Allobranchiibius huperziae: one gene and its partner. The protein of the gene in region 1 interacts with the protein of each later gene in a pairwise test. Links are inferred from orthologs where the notes say so. Each region holds a gene or a part of one and is shown on either strand. Other genes may lie near its edges.

What was found.
Region 2: the proteins of clpS (region 1) and HNR15_RS17030 interact in binary tests that used the Escherichia coli proteins (3 or more experiments, as listed by UniProt). The link is inferred for Allobranchiibius huperziae from one-to-one orthologs.

The regions. Positions count from the first base shown.
Region 1 is NZ_JACCFW010000001.1:1,053,327-1,058,827, reverse strand. What follows is about bases 1,732-4,411. They hold clpS (ATP-dependent Clp protease adapter ClpS), read right to left. Parts: upstream 3,386-4,411; coding sequence 3,077-3,385; downstream 1,732-3,076. Other genes in these bases: HNR15_RS04990 (nicotinate phosphoribosyltransferase), read left to right, coding at 3,458-4,411; HNR15_RS04995 (DUF2017 domain-containing protein), read right to left, coding at 2,486-3,076; gltX (glutamate--tRNA ligase), read right to left, coding at 1,732-2,446. In the rest of the region: HNR15_RS05020 (MarR family winged helix-turn-helix transcriptional regulator), read left to right, coding at 1-145; HNR15_RS05005 (DUF3224 domain-containing protein), read right to left, coding at 492-896; more of gltX, read right to left, coding at 923-1,731; more of HNR15_RS04990, read left to right, coding at 4,412-4,756; HNR15_RS04985 (isochorismatase family protein), read left to right, coding at 4,753-5,349; HNR15_RS18580 (universal stress protein), read right to left, coding at 5,351-5,501. UniProt on the Escherichia coli protein: Involved in the modulation of the specificity of the ClpAP-mediated ATP-dependent protein degradation.
Region 2 is NZ_JACCFW010000001.1:3,562,651-3,567,103, forward strand. Bases 1,468-4,318 are described here. They hold HNR15_RS17030 (Dps family protein), read right to left. Parts: upstream 3,244-4,318; coding sequence 2,692-3,243; downstream 1,468-2,691. Other genes in these bases: HNR15_RS17020 (cysteine dioxygenase), read left to right, coding at 1,579-2,076; HNR15_RS17025 (mycothiol transferase), read left to right, coding at 2,127-2,660; HNR15_RS17035 (NAD(P)H-binding protein), read right to left, coding at 3,388-4,318. Also shown: HNR15_RS17015 (dihydroxyacetone kinase family protein), read left to right, coding at 1-1,299; more of HNR15_RS17035, read right to left, coding at 4,319-4,449.

The sequences.
Region 1 (5,501 bases):
GCGCGCGTGCACGCGGGCGGCCGAGGAGTCCGCCGCGCAGGTGGTGGCGGGCTGGCGCGACGCTCTGTCGCCCGAGGCGTATGCCGGATTCGCGACTGCGGTTCGAGCGGTGGCCGAACCGGGAGGCCTGCGGCCCGCATGGTGACCGCGCGGTGACCCCGGACGGCAGAAGAGCGGCCCCCAGCATGCTGGGAACCGCTCTTCTCGCTACTTACGTAGCCCCGACGGGATTCGAACCCGCGCTACCGCCTTGAGAGGGCGGCGTGCTAGGCCGCTACACAACGGGGCCGCTGGGGTACCAGGACTCGAACCTAGACTAACTGGACCAGAACCAGTCGTGCTGCCAATTACACCATACCCCATGGGGGTATCACGCCCGCCAGAGTCCGAGGACCTGCCGTGTACGTGAACCGAGGAGAAACCTTACTGCCTGGGGCATCTCGACCCAAATCGAGAAGGTTCCAGCGCAGGCCCCACGGCCTCGCGACGGCTCACTCGGGCAGCGCGTACGTCAGTTCGTAGCGGTGCCGACCGGCGTCGTCCTGGGTGATCGTGAGGGTGCCCGCGATGCCGACCAGATCGTCCAGGCCCGTGCCGGGGACGATCTCGATCTGCTGGCGCAGGTCGCCGGCATCCATGATCCCGAAGTGCTGCAGCGCGAATCCGCCCTGCAGGCCGCCCAGGCGCGCGCGCACCATCTCGATCACGACGTACCCGGCGCACCCGGTCGCCGGGTCGCCCGCACCGAGCATCTGACCGCGCGAGGTGCCCGCCAGGTCGCCTGCGAAGGTCTTCTCGAACGTCCACCGGCCGACGCCCGGGGTGTCGTCGCCCTCCCCCGGCGTCATCGTGATCTCGAAGGATCCGCTCGCCGTCCGGTGTGATGCATCTCCCACCCGGGCAGCGTAGGCCCGCCCGGAGCTCAGAGCGAAGCGCGCAGGCGCTTCAGCCGGGCGAGCACCGAGGCCTTGCCGAGGATCTCCATCGACTCGAAGAGCGGCGGGGAGATGCGCTGGCCGGAGATCGCCGTACGCAGCGGCCCGAAGGCGAGCTTCGGCTTGACCCCCAGCCCCTCGACGATGGCCGCCCGCAGAGCCGCCTCGATGCGGTCGTGGGTCCACTCGACGCCGCTGCCGTCGGGCAGGCCCACCGAGCCGCTGATCGGCTCCAGCGCGGCGACGGCAGCGTCCAGGACCTCGGCCGCACCCTCCTTGAGCTGGGCGCGGGCGTCGTCCGCGATCGGCAGGTCGTCGTCGGCAACGTAGAACGGCGCCACGAGCGGGGTGGCGTCCTTCAGCAGCACGATGCGGGTCTGCACCAGCTCGGCCACGCGCTGCAGCCGGCCGAGCTCGGGCAGCGTCGGGCTGCCGGAAAGCACCCCGTCGCGCTGCAGGAAGGGCAGCAGCCGAGCGGCGAAGTCGTCGGTGCCCAGCTCACGCAGGTAGTGGCCGTTCAGCCAGTTCAGCTTCTCCAGGTTGAAGACCGAACCCGCCTTGTTGATCTTCGACCACGCGAAACCGTCGGAGAACTCCTGGAAGCTGAAGACCTCGCGCTCGGTGCCGTCGGCCTCCAGGATCGGCGGGTAGCCCAGCAGCGCAAGGAAGTTGACCAGAGCCTCGGGCAGGTAGCCCTCGTCGCGGAACCATGTGAGCTTCGCCCACGGGCTCTTGCGCTTGGAGATCTTGGCCTTCTTCTCATCGCGCAGCAGCGGCATGTGAGCGAACGCCGGCGGCGTGAGCCCGAGCCACGTGTAGAGCAGCAGGTGCTTGGGGGTGCTGGAGATCCACTCCTGGCCGCGGACGACGTGGCTGATGCCCATCTCGTGGTCGTCGACCACGACGGCGAGGTGGTAGGTCGGGAAACCGTCGGCCTTGACGATCACCTGGTCGTCCGGACGCGGCGCACTCGTGTGCCCCATCACCAGGTCGTCCCAGGAAAGTTGGACGTCGTCCGGGATGAACATCCGCACGACGGGAGTCTCGGTGAAGCCGGGCAGCTGCGCGCGCTCCTCGCGGGTCTTGCCGTGGCACATCCGGTCGTAGCCGGTGGGCTGCTTGGTCTTCTGCTGCATCTCCCGCATGGCGGTCAGCCGCTCCGGCGAGCACCAGCACAGGTAGGCGTGCCCGTCGGCCAGCAGCTGCTCGGCGTACGGGCGGTAGGTCTCCAGGCGCTCGGACTGCCGGTAGGGCGCGTACGGGCCGCCGATGTCCGGCCCCTCGTCCCAGGTGAGACCGAGCCAGTGCAGGGTGTCGTAGAGCTGCTGCTCGCTGTCCTCCTGGAAGCGCGCGCGGTCGGTGTCCTCGACCCGCAGGATGAACTTCCCGCCCTGCTGACGGGCGAAGGCGAGGTCGAACATCGCCATGTACGCCGTGCCGACGTGCGGATCCCCGGTCGGTGAGGGCGCGACGCGCAGCCGGACGGGGGACGAGGGGGTAGTGGCAGTCATGGTGGCCACCGATCCTAGTAGCGCCGCACGCGGTGGTCCTCAGCCCGTGAGCGTGAGCGCCAGCGACTCCTGCATCCAGGTGAGGAAGTCGTAGTAGGCCGCGAGCAGTTGCCGCTCGCCGTCGTTGCCGGTGCCGTGTCGTCCGAGGTCGAGCCCCTCCTGCAGCCGCTCGGCGTCCTCGTCCGTCCGCAGGTCGAGCCGCTCCCCCAGCATCAGCCGCACGTCGCCCACGGCGATCATCAGGGCCTGCGCCTGACGCTGGTCCAGCTCGACCCGCGAGCCGCCCTCGAAGGAGAGGGCGTGAATCGCGGTCGACAGGTTGGCGGCCTTGGCGCGGCGGATGTCGTGCTCGGCGAGCGCCCGGAAGTCCTGTGCCAGGGCGTCGTCGTCCCGACTCGCCTGCGGCAGCAGCCGGCGCAGCGCCGGGTCGCGGGCGTCGACCTCGCGCGCCGACGCGGGCTCACGGCCCAGGCTGTCGAGCAGGTCGCGGATGGGGTCGCCGGTGGCCGGTTCCTCGTCCAGGGCGATCAGCTCGCGCACCTGCGAGAGCAACGACACGATGACCTCGCGCTCCTCCTGATCGAACTTGCCGACGTACCGGGCGCCCTTGCGGCGGAAGGCCTCTGCCATCTACTCGTCCTTCTGCAGAGTCGCCCACAGGCCGTAGGTGTGCATCGCCTCGGTGTCGGACTCCATCTGCTCGCGGGGGCCGGTGGACACCACGGCCCGGCCCTCCTCGTGCACGGCGATCATCAGCTGGTTCGCCTTCGCCTCGGAATACCCGAAGTGCGTCCGGAAGACCCAGGAGACGTAGGACATCAGGTTGACCGGGTCGTTCCAGACGATGGTCACCCAGGGCCGGTCGAGCCCGGCCCGCAGATCCGCCTCGAGGTCCGGATCGACGTCCGGCAGGGCGTGCTCGGGAGGGGCCACGGACATGGCCCCAGGGTAGGCGCAGGCGAAGTTCCACTCCGAACCACCGACGGCGGCACACCCCTAGACTCGGCGACTGTGACCGGATCGACCGCACTGCTGACCGACCACTACGAGCTGACGATGGTGCAGGCGGCCCTCGCGAGCGGCGCCGCGCACCGGCGCAGCGTCTTCGAGGTCTTCGCGCGCCGGTTGCCCGACGGGCGCAGGTACGGCGTGGTCGCCGGGACGGGCCGCCTGCTCGACGCCCTCGCCGACTTCCGCTTCGGCGAGGAGCAGATCGAGTCGCTGCGCGAACGTCGGGTCGTGGACGAGCCGACCCTGGACTGGCTGGCCGGCTACCGGTTCTCCGGCACCATCACCGGCTACGCCGAGGGCGAGATCCAGTTCCCCGGATCGCCGGTGCTGGTGGTCGAGGCGAGCTTCGCCGAGGGAGTGATCCTGGAGACGATTGCGCTCTCGATCCTCAACCACGACAGTGCGATCGCGGCTGCGGCGTCTCGGATGACCGGTGCCGCGGGTGAGCGGCCGTGCATCGAGATGGGCTCACGGCGCACCCACGAGGAGGCGGCCGTGGCCGCCGCGCGGGCGGCGTACATCGCGGGCTTCTCCACCACCTCCAACCTGGCGGCAGGGCAGCGGTACGGCGTGCCGACGGCAGGGACGGCCGCGCACGCGTTCACCCTGCTGCACGACACCGAACGGGCGGCCTTCGACGCGCAGGTCGCGAGCCTGGGCTCCGACACCACGCTGCTGGTCGACACCTACGACATCCCCGAGGGCGTGCGGAACGCCGTGGCCGCGGCCGGGACCGGTCTCGGCGCGGTCCGCATCGACTCCGGCGACCTGGTCGTCGGCGCGCACGCGGTGCGGGAGCAGCTGGACGCGCTGGGGGCGCGAGACACCCGGATCGTGGTGACCTCCGATCTGGACGAGTTCGCGATCGCCACCCTGCGGGCCGCTCCGGTCGACATGTACGGCGTCGGCACCAGCCTGGTCACCGGCTCGGGAGCGCCCACGGCCGGCATGGTCTACAAACTGGTCGCGCACGAGGACGAGCACGGCGAGCTGATCGGAGTGGCGAAGAAGTCCAAGGACAAGGCGTCGGTCGCCGGGCGCAAGTACGCCATGCGCCGGATGTCACCGGACGGGGTGGCGCAGGCCGAGGTCATCGGGCTGGGCGAACGGCCGAGCAACGACGGCGACGACCGTCCGCTGATGGTCGATCTGGTCGTGGACGGCGAGCGGGTCTACAAGGACGACCTGGACACCGCGAGAGACCGGCACGCGGCCTCCCGTGCACAGCTGCCGCCGGCGGCCACCCAGCTGTCCCGCGGAGAGCCCGTCATCCCCACGATCTACGAGGACCACGCATGAGCGTCCCGGCTGACCCGGAGACGCGGCGCGCCCTCATCGTCGTCGACGTGCAGAACGACTTCTGCGAGGGAGGCTCCCTGGCGGTGGCCGGCGGTGGAGCCGTGGCCGCCCGCATCGCCGCGTGGATCGCGGCTCACGCGGACGGCTACGCGGCCGTCGTCGCCACCGCCGACTGGCACATCGACCCCGGTGCGCACTGGTCGAGCGACCCTGACTTCAGCGCATCCTGGCCGGTCCACTGCGAGGTCGGCACCGGCGGCGCCGACTTCCACCCGGCCTTCCAGGCTGCGCTGGGATCGGTCGATGCAACGTTCCGCAAGGGCGAACACCGTGCTGCGTACAGCGGATTCGAGGGTGTCGACGACACCGGAACGCCTCTGGCGGACTGGCTGCGGCAGCGCGACATCACCGCCGTCGACGTGTGCGGCCTGGCGACGGACTACTGCGTGCGGGCCACGGCGCTCGACGCCGCCCGGGAGGGCCTGCATACGACGGTGCTGCGCGATCTCGCGGCCGGCGTCGCCACCGAGAGCACCAGCGCGGCGTACGACGAGTTCGCAGCGGCGGGCATCCGGACCGCGGCGACCCGCTGAATCAGCGCACGATCGTCAGGGAGCAGGCGGCGTGGCCGAGCAGGTCCCGGGAGACCCGACCGAGCCGCAGCCCCTCGAAGCCCCCCGAACCGCGGGCACCCACCACGACCAGGTCACTGGAGCGGGAGCTCATCGTGAGGACCTTGCTCGGG
Region 2 (4,453 bases), 2.5 Mb from region 1 along the record:
TTCGGGCTGGCCGCGGAGTTGGCGCGCTCCGAGGGCTACGACGTGCGGATGGTCGTCGTCGGTGACGATGTGGCGCTCGCCGACGACGACGAGAACGCCGGACGTCGCGGCCTGGCCGGCACGGTGCTGGTGCACAAGACCGCGGGGGCGCTCGCGGAACGCGGCGGTTCGCTGGACGACGTCACCGCGCTCGCCCGGGCCGTCGCCACCGGCGTCGGCACGATGGGTCTGGGGCTCACGCCGTGTGTCGTGCCGGGTTCGGACGAGCCCGGTGCCGACATCGCCGAGGACGGCGTCGAGCTCGGCCTCGGCATCCACGGCGAACCGGGCGTCACCTCCGTCGACATGGCGCCGGCGGACGATCTGGCCGGGCGCCTGGTGGACGGCGTCGTGCAGGACCGCGGATTCGAGTCCGGCGCCCACGTCGTCGCACTCATCAACTCCACGGGTGGCACCCCGCCGATGGAGTTGGCGATCGTGGCACGTGCTGCAGTGAAACTCCTGCAGCAGAAAGGCATTCGCGTCGACCGGCTCTATCAGGGTCTGGTGATGACCAGCCTGGAGATGGCCGGATGCTCGGTCTCGCTGCTCGCGACCGATGTGCACCCCGACCTGCTCACACTCCTCGACGCGCCTACGGCATCGATCGGCTGGCCCAGTCGTGGTGCCTCCGACGTGCCTGGCCTGGTGCAGGTGGAGGTGCCCGCGGCTGCCTGGAGTCCGCAGGAGGAGGAAGGCGTCGACGACAGGATCTGCGCCGGCGGCATCGAGCGCGCCTGCAACGCACTCCTCGCGGCCGAGGAGGAGCTGACACTGATGGACAAGGTGGTCGGCGACGGTGACCTCGGGACCGCCCTGGCCCGCGGCGCCCGCTCGTGGCTGGGAGAGCCGCAGACCGGTGACGCACGTCATCAGCTGCGCGCGCTCGCAGCCGTCGTACGCCGCGAGGTCGGTGGCACCTCCGGCCCGTTGTACGCGGCCGGCTTGTTGAGGGCGGCCGAAGCCGTTGGGGCAGATGGTGATTGGGCAGCTGCCCTGCAGGCGGCCAGCGAGGGCGTGCAGGAGTTGGGTGGCGCGAAGGCGGGCGACCGCACGATGGTCGATGCGCTCGCGCCCGCTGCGACCGAGGCCACTGCGGGGCTGGGCGCCGCCCAGGCGGCTGCACGGCGGGGCGCCGACGCGACGACGTCCCAGGTGGCGCGTCGCGGGCGCTCCAGCTACCTGGGCGACCGGGTCAAAGGCCACCCGGACCCTGGCGCGGTCGCCGTCACGGTCTGGCTGGACGCGCTGTCGGACTGACCCGGGCTCGCCTCCCGCACCGTGGGAAGCGTCCGGATGGTGGACCTGGGCTGGCTCGCTGCCCCCAGCACATCTAACTTCGCGTTATGCATTCGATAACTCAGCGTCGCATCGAGGTTCCCTCGACCGCTGGCCTCTCGGTGGGACGGGGTGTGTCCGGGCGTGCTCACAGCGCCCGCGGCATGTGTACCGCCGGGGATCAGCCGCGCGCCGAGTGTTGTCGCCGCGGCTGATCCCTCGCCGACCCGACCGTCTGCATACCCCTCGAAGGACTCCCACATGACCACTCTCACCGCCGCCCCGCTCACCTCCACCCCGCGGTCCGGCGTCCACACACCGGACCAACTGCTCGACATCGCCCACCTCTTCGCGCACGACTGGCGCCTGAACGCACTGGCCTCGATCAGCCGGGACCACGCCGAACGGCACTGGATCGAGCTGGCATCGATCCCCGCCGTGCAGGTCTGGGCGATCGCCTGGCCCTCGGGCACCGGCACCGGATGGCACGACCACGGCATCGCCTCGGGAGCCTTCGTCGTCGTCTCCGGCGCACTCGTCGAGCAGGCCTGGCACGACGGCGTCCGCCGCACCGACCTGACCGACGGCCAGGGCAAGGGCTTCGGCGCGGATCACGTCCACGACGTCCAGAACCTCGGATCGGAGCTGGCTGTCTCGGTGCACGCCTACTCCCCGACGCTGACGGACATGACGCGGTACGAGCTGCAGGGCGATCGTCTGCACCGTCTCGGCGTCGACACCGCCGGCGACGCCTGGTGAATCGGTTCCGGCCGCGTGACGGCACGGGCGCGGCGTGACATGGTGATGACATGTCTTCGGATTCGGCTGCCGCTCTTGCTGGTTCGCTCCTGACCGACGCGTTCGGACGGGTCCACGAGCTCCTCCCGGGCATCGTGCACGACCTCAGTACGGCGGAGCTGACCTGGCGCCCCGACCGCGACGCGAACTCGGTGGGGTGGTTGGTCTGGCACCTGACGCGGGTGCAGGACGACCACATCGCCGGCCTTACCGGCGATGACCAGGTCTGGACGGCGGACGGCTGGGTGAGTCGCTTCGCCCTACCGTACGACGACGACACACTCGGCTATGGCCAGTCCAGCGCCGAGGTCGGCGAGTTCGCGGTCGACGACCCTGCCCTGCTGACCGGCTATCACGAGGCGACCCACCGGGCGACGATCGCTGCGCTGCGGGGCTTCTCGGCCGCCGACTACGACCGTGTGGTCGATGAGCACTGGGACCCGCCGGTCACCCTCGGCGCCCGGGTCGTGTCCGTGCTGAACGACATCACCCAGCACGCGGGCCAGGCCGCGTACGTGCGCGGGCTGCTCGAGCGGCGTACCTGACCGCCGCGCTCGACGGACGGTGTGGAACCGGTCAGGCGTCCGTGCGGGTCGCCTCGGCCGCGCCCTTCTCGGTGCTGGAGTCGGTGCTGGCCAGGTTGCCGCCCAGGTCCTCCAGGTGCGCGCGGACGAACCACTGGAACTTCTCCAGCTCCGCGGTCTGACCGATGAGCATGTCCTCGGTGATCGGGTCGATCTCGCCGGCTGCTGCGATCGCCTTGCGGTTGTCCTCGACGACGCCGTTGTAGACCAGGTCGAGCGCGCCGAGGTGTGCGAGGACGGTGTCCCGGCCGATCGAGTAGTCCTTCCAGGTGCGGTCCCGCTCGATCGCACCGGGCGTCCCGGAGGGCGAGCCGCCCATGGTGGCGATGCGCTCGGCCACGGCGTCGGCGTACCCACGCACCAGATCGACCTGCGGGTCGATCATCTCGTGCACCGCGATGAAGTACGGCCCGATGACGTTCCAGTGCACGTGCTTCAGCGTGAGGTGCAGGTCGTTGTAGGCGCTGAGCCGCTTCTGCAGGGTCTTGATGAGCTGCTCGGCGTCCTTGGTGGACACTCCGGGGACGGTGTAGCGCACGGCCATGGTGACTCCTCTGCCTGAGTCCGTCCGGATGTTGCGGCAGCTAGCGGCAAAGCACCGGATTGACTGAAATGGGACGTGGTTCGCGGATTGCCTTCGACGTTACACCGCAGGGGCCGCCACGTCGGCAGCTCGCCCGGCTGCCGGTCAGTCGGTGATGCGGTCGACGACCGAGCGCAGCAGGCCCTTCTTGTGCGTCGTCCCGTCGTCGTCCATCTCGACCCTGCCACCGGCCCAGTCCGGGTCGTTCGGCCACGGTCCGACGGGGTCCAGCTCGGCCGGGTCGGCGTCGTCCGCCGGGTCGGCAAGGGCCCGGTCGAAGGCTGCCTCGACCCCCACCAGTTCGTACCCCTCCGGCAGCAGATCGCGGCGGAAGTCGGTCTCGGAGCAGACCATGTCCTCGTGCAGGCTCTCCACCAGGGACTCCACCGTCGAACCGGGGACGTCCGCGAACTGACCGGCGAGCTTGCCGACCAGCGCGGTCGGCAGCAGCGGGATCTCGATCTGGGGGCGGGTGAGGCCGGCGACCTTGGTGAAGAGTGCGAGCAGGTCGGAGTAGGGCATCCGCTCGGAGCCACCGATGTCGTATGACCGCGATTGGCCGTCGTGGTCGACGCAGCCCGCCAGCGCCTTCACGGCGTCGACGATGGCGATCGGCTGCACCTGCGACTTCATCCAGGTGGGGACGGTGTGCACCGGGAGTCGCTCGGACAGTTGGCGCACGATCTCGAACGACGTGGAGCCGCTGCCCAGGAGGATCGCGGCACGCAACGCGTACGTCGGGATGCCGGAGCCGGTCAGGATGTCCTCGACCTCCAGGCGCGAGCTGATGTGGTCCGACAGTTCGTCGTGGTCCACGGGAGGGACGATGCCGGACAGGTAGACGATGCGACTGACGCCGGCGTCGCGCGCACCGTCGGCGAACGTCTGCGCGGCGTCGCGGTCCTTCTGCATGAAGTCGTCGCCGCCGAGACCGTGGATCAGGTAGTACGCCGTGTGCACCCCGGCGAGACCGGCGAGCACCTGCTCCTTGTCCGACACGTCGAGCTGCACTGCGTCGATCCGGTCCGACCACCAGAAACCGTCGGCCTTGTCGACGTCGTAGAAGCCGCCGGCCACGGAGTGTCCACGGCGCAGCAGCTCCGGGATGAGCCGTCCCCCCACGTATCCACTGGCACCGGTGACGAGGACACGCTGGGACTGGGTCATTCTT